2 regions of the Microbacterium sp. Y832 genome follow, and region 1 is predicted to be linked to the other one. Evidence: predicted binding sites of a transcription regulator. Region 1 holds the regulator's gene; the other holds the start of a gene.
The links. Region 1 encodes HspR, which represses chaperone genes until heat shock. Its sites were predicted from a motif close to AAGTTGAGTCNNNNNGACTCAACTT; they were not measured.
Positions count from the first base shown of each region.

Region 1 (3,409 bases):
TGACCTGCGAGACAATGCACGCATGACAACGCCGGTCGCATCGCCGTTCGCCGAGACGTGGACCCTGCCGCCGACGGTGGCGGCCCGGACCGCGGAGGGCCGCGCTGTCCGCTCGCGCGTGCCGCGCAGCACGCTGTCGCAGCTCACGACCACGGGCCGTGACCCGCTGCGCATCCTCGACGACCAGAACGCGACACGGATCCCCGAACTCGTGCCGCTGCGCACCGAGCGGATGGCGGCGAGTCCGTTCGCGTTCTACCGCGGCACCGCCGCCCTGCAGGCCGCCGATCTGGGGCGGGACCCGCACAGCGGCATCCTCGTGCCCTCGTGCGGCGACGCCCATGTGGCGAACTTCGGGTTCTTCGCGTCACCGCAGCGCACGCTCGTGTTCGACCTGAACGACTTCGACGAAGCCGCATGGGCGCCCTGGGAATGGGACGTCAAGCGTCTCGTCGCCAGCATCGTCATCGGCGGGCAGGCATCCAGTCGGGACGAGACGGTGGTGCAGGATGCCACCCTGGCCGCGGTGCGCACGTATGCGCGTGCGATGGCTGCCCACTCCGCCCGGAGCCCGCTGGACCGGTACTTCGTGCAGTTCGACGTGCGTGCGGTCGCGGCGGCCGCCGACCGCGAGACGCGGCTCGTGCTCAAAGAGGCGATCCGCGACGCCGAGAAGCGCACGGGCGAGCGCGCCGCCCGGAAACTGACCGAAACGCTGCCCGACGGCCGCATGGTGTTCCTCGAGCGCCCCCCCACCATGGTGCACGCGAGCGCCGCTGCACGGGACCGGCTGCACGAGAACGCCCGGGCATACGCCGAGAGCGCCGACATCGACATCCGCCTGCTGATGACGCACTACACCGTGTCAGACCTCGCCCGCCGGGTGGTGGGGGTCGGCAGCGTCGGGACGGTGTGCAGCCTGATCCTCCTGCAGGACGGCGACGGCGGCTCGCTCATCCTGCAGGCCAAGCAAGCCGGTCAGAGTGTGCTCGCGCAGTACGGCGGCATCTCGCAGCCGGCAGCCGCTCACGAGCACATCGACCGCTACGGCCAGGGCGGACGCGTCGTCGCGATGCAGCGCATTCTGCAGGCGACCTCCGACCCGTTCCTGGGACACCTGCGGGCGTTCGCGGGCGACTTCTACGTCCGCCAGTTCCACGACATGAAGGGCGGCCTCGATCTCGAACAGCTCGAGGACCGGCCCTTCCGCGTCTATGCCGAAGCCTGCGCCGCGACGCTGGCTCGCGCGCATGCGCAATCGGCGAACGCCGCGGTGGTGTCGGGATACATCGGCAACGGACGGCTCATCGGCGAGGCGCTGCTCGAGTGGGCCAACGCCTACGCCAGGCTGTCCCGCGCCGACTACGACGCGTTCGTCGCGGCATCCGCGGATCAGTCGTCGTCGTTGTCACGCCCCAGCTGACGAGGCCGCCACACGGTGAGCCCGGTCGAGCGGCGCACGCGCGTGCCGCGACGCAGCGGCACGACGGCCCCGGTCGATTCGGCCACGAAGACGCGCGCACCGGGGCGGCGCTCGAGCTCGGACTGCATGCGCTCCTCGAGCTCGTAGACGCGAGACGTCAGTTCCCGAACCCGACGCTCGAGCTCGAGGATGCGCATGATCGCGGGCAGGCCGATGCCGTCACACGACAGACGTGCGACCTCGCGGAGCTGCTCGATATGCCGCAGCGAGTACCGCCGCGAGCCACCCTGCGTGCGCGCGGGCGTCACCAGACCGAGCCGGTCGTACTGCCGCAGTGTCTGCGGGTGCATGCCCGACAACTCGGCGGCCACCGCGATCGCGAAGATGGGGGCATCTTCGTCGAGATCGTCAGACATCATCGGTCACCCCCTGTCAGCCGCGCGACTTCGCCATGAGGTCTGCCCGCGGGTTCTCTTTCGGCTCGAGCGACTGGAACCGCTCGAGCGCCTCGCGCGCGGCGTCGTCGAGGTGCGCCGGCACGGCGACCTGAACCTCGGCGAGAAGGTCGCCCGTGCCCTTGGATGTCTGAACGCCGCGTCCCTTGACGCGCAGCACGCGCCCCGACGGAGTGCCGGGTGCGACGCGCAGCTTGACGGGGTCGCCGCCGAGCGTGGGCACCTCGATGGTGGCCCCGAGGGCTGCTTCGGTGAAGGTGACGGGCACCTTGACGCGCAGGTTCAGCCCGTCCCGCTCGAAGACGGGGTGCGGGCGCACCGCGACCTGAACGACGATGTCACCGGGCTCGCCGCCGTCGAGCGACGGTCGTCCGCGCCCGCGCAGTCGGATCTTCTGCCCGTCTGAGACCCCCGCGGGGATCTTGACCTTGAACGGCTTTCCGTCTTCGCCCTGCAGCGAGATGGTCTCGCCCTTCGTCGCTGTGACGAAGTCGACGGTCGTGCGTGCCGTGACGTCGGCGCCCTTGGTAGGACCCCCGTAGCCGCGGAATCCGCCCGTCGTCTGCCCGAAGCGGCCCGAGCCGAACCCGGCGCCCTGCTGCTGCCCGAACATGGAGAAGATGTCGTCGAAATCAGCGGCGGAGGCATAGCGTCCACCACCGCGGCTCTGCCCGAACTGCGAGAAGACGTCTTCGAACCCGCCGGCGCCCTGGCCGCCCGCCGTGAAGCGGGCGCCCGAGCCCATGGCGCGGATCTGGTCGTACTCTTGGCGCTGCTCGGCGTCCGACAGCACGGCATACGCTTCGCTGATCTCTTTGAACTTGGCTTCAGCCGCGGCGTCCGCTTGATTCGAATCGGGGTGATACTTGCGCGCGAGCTTGCGATACGTCTTCTTCAGGTCTGCGTCAGAGACGTCCTTGCTGACCCCGAGGACCTTGTAGAAGTCCTTGTCGAACCAGTCTTGACTGGCCATGAACGCCCCTGCCTATTCCGCCGCCACGGCAACCACGACCTTCGCAGGACGCAGTTCGACATCGCCCAGGCGGTAGCCCACCTCGGCGACCTCGACGATCGTCGGGGTCGCCTGCCCCGGCGTCGGAACCTGGAAGATCGCTTCGTGCTGCTGCGGGTCGAAGACCTCGCCGGCGGCGCCGTGAGCGGTGACGCCCAGCTTGGCCACCGCAGCGCGCACCTTCTCGGCGATCACGGCGAAGGCAGTGCCCTCTTCGAGGTCGCCGTGCTTCTCAGCGCGGTCGAGGTCATCGAGCACGGACAGCAGGCTCTTGGCCGCCTCGCCCTTGGCTCGCTCGATCTCGAGCTGCCGCTGCTCTTCGGTGCGGCGCCGGTAGTTGGCGTACTCGGCGGTCAGCCGTTTCAGGTCGGCGAGGTAACCCGACGCCTCGGGCGGAAGATCCACCGCATCGTCGGCCGTGAGCGCGTCGTCCGTCTGGTCGGCGCCGAGGATGTCCTCGACCGTCAGGTCGTCCTGGTGCGACGCGGGGTCGGAGACGTTTGCCTCCGACCCCTCGTC
Region 1 covers NZ_JBYHFM010000004.1:140,299-143,707, forward strand. The annotation lists gene AC25YV_RS09340 (hypothetical protein) at 1-3, shown strand, start outside; gene AC25YV_RS09345 (DUF2252 domain-containing protein) at 23-1,423, shown strand; gene AC25YV_RS09350 (heat shock protein transcriptional repressor HspR) at 1,393-1,842, opposite strand; gene AC25YV_RS09355 (DnaJ C-terminal domain-containing protein) at 1,856-2,851, opposite strand; gene AC25YV_RS09360 (nucleotide exchange factor GrpE) at 2,864-3,409, opposite strand, start outside.

Region 2 (3,409 bases), on a different contig from region 1:
CAGCACGATCGAGTACGGGTCGCGGCGCACGCGCTCGGTGAGCTGACCCGCCTCGTCGTAGCCGACGTAGCCCGGAGGGGCGCCGACGAGTCGCGACACCGTGTGGCGTTCGCCGAACTCGCTCATGTCGAAGCGGATGATGCTCTCGGAGTCGAACAGCGAGGTCGCCAGGGCCTTCGCGAGCTCGGTCTTGCCGACGCCGGTCGGTCCGAGGAAGAGGAACGATCCGACGGGGCGACGCGGGTCTGCCATGCCGGTGCGGCTGCGGCGCACCGCCTTGGCCACAGCGGCGACGGCGTCGTCCTGCCCGATGACGCGAGCGTGCAGTTCGGACTCGAGGTGCGCGAGACGGTCGCGTTCGGACTCGGTGAGCCGCGCGACCGGGATGCCGGTGGCCCGGCTGATGACACTCGCGATCTCGGGTTCGTCCACGACGTGGCTCGCCTCACCCGGCTCGCTGTGGGCCATCTTCTCGGACACGCTCTCGAGCCGGCCCTGCACGGCGGCGATCTCGTCGCGCAGACGGGAGGCCTCTTCGTAGTGCTCGGCCGACACCGCGGCGTTCTTGTCCGCTTCGAGGGTCGCCAGCTGAGCCATGAGCGCACTGATGTCGACCTTGGCGCCCAGGCGCAGTCGCAGTCGCGCACCGGCCTGGTCGATGAGGTCGATCGCCTTGTCCGGAAGCACGCGCTCCGTGAGGTAGCGGTCGCTCAGTTCGACGGCGGCGCGCAGCGCCTCGTCGGTGTAGACGATGCCGTGGTGCTGCTCGTACACGGATTTGAGCCCGTGCAGAATGCGGACGGCGTCTTCGATCGAAGGCTCGCCGACGCGGACCGGCTGGAAGCGACGCTCGAGCGCGGGGTCCTTCTCGATGACGCGGTACTCGGTGAGTGTCGTCGCCCCGATCAGGTGCAGATCACCGCGTGCCAGGCGCGGCTTGAGGATGTTGCCGGCATCCATCGAGCCGTCGCCGCCGCCTCCGGCGCCCACGACGGTGTGCACTTCATCGATGAAGACGATGAGCTCGCCCTTGCGTGCGGCGATCTCGTCCATCGTGCCGGTGAGGCGCTCTTCGAAGTCACCGCGGTAGCGGGTCCCGGCGAGCATGGCGGGCAGATCGAGCGCGATGACGCGCTTGTCGCGCAGCTGCTCGGGAACCTCGGCTGCCACGATCGCCTGCGCGAGGCCCTCGACGACGGCGGTCTTGCCGACGCCGGCCTCGCCCACCAAGACGGGGTTGTTCTTCGTGCGGCGGCTCAGGATCTCGATCGTCTGCTCGATCTCGGCGGCGCGGCCGATGACGGGGTCCAGCTCGCCCGCTGCGGCACGGGCCGTCAGATCGGTGCCGAACCTGTCGAGCATCGGCGTGTCGGATGCCGTGGCCTCGGGCTGCTGCTCAGGACCGCCGACGCCGCCCGGCGTGACGGTCTCGCGCGCGCCCTGCGTGAGGGCTTCGGCGGTCACGCCGGCCTGTGCCAGTACCTGGCCCGCCGGGGTGTCCTGCGCGAGCACCAGAGCGAAGAAGAGGTGCTCCGGGTCGACATAGGTCGAGCCCGAGGAACGGGCGACCTGGAACGCGTGGAAAAGCGCGCGCTGCACCGAAGGAGTGACGACGGCACCGTCGATACCGGCAGCACCGGATGCCGCGGGCAGACGCTCCTCGGTCGCGCGGGCGATCGCCGCCGGATCGGCGCCGATCCGCTCGACGGCGTCCTTCGCGGGCGATTCCGTCACCAGGACGCGCAGCACGTGAAGTGCGTCGAGCTCGTGCTGACCGCGTTCGAGCGCGAACCGGCCGGCGCGCTGCAGGATCTCCTGCGTGCGCGAGCCGAGGAACCGGGTGAGGTCGATCGAACGGCCCGCGCGAGCGCGCTCGCCGGCGAGGTACCGCGCGAGGAACTCATCGAACGAGCTGTTCTCGCCGGCACCGTAGGGGGGCGTGAAGTCTTCGGGCATGCATTTCTCCTGGTCAAACCTGAGTAGAGCGCTATCAACTTACAAAGTTGAGCAGAGTCGTATCAAGTTCAACGAATGGCGTGCCGACATATTCCCCGCGTTGATCGCTCACACCGAACGCTCCGAAATGTCCGTGCGGAGCACGGATGTGCCGATCCGGCGACGGGACGATGCTGGATCGGTGTCACCGAGACGAAGGAGAAGGACATGACCGATCTGCAGACCACCACGATCAGCGAGGCCGACAGGGCACTCAAGGCCAAGCACCGCGCGATGTGGGCATCCGGGGACTACCCCCGCGTCGCATCCGACCTCGTCTGGCCTCTCGGCAGACGCGTCGTCGAGGCCGTCGACATCCGCCCCGGCGAGCGCGTGCTGGACATCGCCGCCGGATGCGGCAACGCTGCCATCCCCGCTGCGCTGCGCGGCGCGACGGTCGTCGCGAGCGACCTGACCCCGGAGCTGTTCGACGAGGGTCACCGCCTGGCACAGGCGGCGGGCGCGGAGCTCGAATGGATCCCCGCTGACGCCGAGGCCCTGCCGTTCGAAGACGACGCTTTCGACGTCGCGCTCTCGACGGTCGGCATCATGTTCGCCCCGCACCATGACCGCAGCGCCGCCGAGATCGTCCGCGTGACCCGACCGGGTGGGCGCATCGGGTTGCTCAACTGGACGCCCGAGGGGTTCATCGGGCGGATGTTCGCCGTCATGAAGCCGTTCGCGGCGCCCCTGCCCGAAGGAGCGCAGCCCGCTCCTCTCTGGGGCGACGAGGAGTATGTGCGTGCGCTGCTCGGCGACCGGGTCGACGACGTGCAGGTGTCACGCGACACGGTGCGAATCGACCACTTCTCGGACGGAGAGCAGTTCCGCGCGTACTTCGCGTCGAACTACGGCCCGACGATCGCCGTGTACAACCGCAACGCCGACGATGCGGCACAGAGCTCAGCCCTCGATGCCGCGCTCGTCGCCCACGCCGACGGCGCTCTGGGCGAGAGCGGATCCATGGAATGGGAGTACCTGCTGGTCACCGCCCGCGTCTGCTGAGCATCGCCCCCCTTCCGCTGACGTCAGGCGTGACTACACTGAGCGGCGTGCTGGGCCCGCCCCTCACTCCGCGCGAAAGCGCGGTGCTGGCAGCCGTAGAGCGGCGTTTGAACAACTCCGAGATCGCCGCGGAGTTGTTCATCTCGGTGCGCACGGTCGAGAGTCACATCGCGAGTCTGCGCCGCAAGCTCGACGCCCATGCGCGGACGGAGCTGCTCGAAGCGGCCCGCGAGCGCCGAGCGGCCGCGGTGCATGTCCCGACGAACACGCTGCGCGGCAGGGGTCGCGATCTCGCGCGGCTCGAGCAGCTTCTTCGCCAGGGCAGGTGGGTGACGATCGTCGGGCCCGGCGGCGTGGGCAAGACCAGGCTCGCGCTCGAGATCGCGAAGTCCCCAGGGCCCCGCATCCC
Region 2 covers NZ_JBYHFM010000005.1:16,716-20,124, reverse strand. The annotation lists gene AC25YV_RS10715 (ATP-dependent Clp protease ATP-binding subunit) at 1-1,956, opposite strand, end outside; gene AC25YV_RS10710 (class I SAM-dependent methyltransferase) at 2,164-3,000, shown strand; gene AC25YV_RS10705 (ATP-binding protein) at 3,048-3,409, shown strand, end outside.
Region 2: the regulator HspR is predicted to act here: its motif matches at 2,001-2,025, upstream of AC25YV_RS10715 (ATP-dependent Clp protease ATP-binding subunit).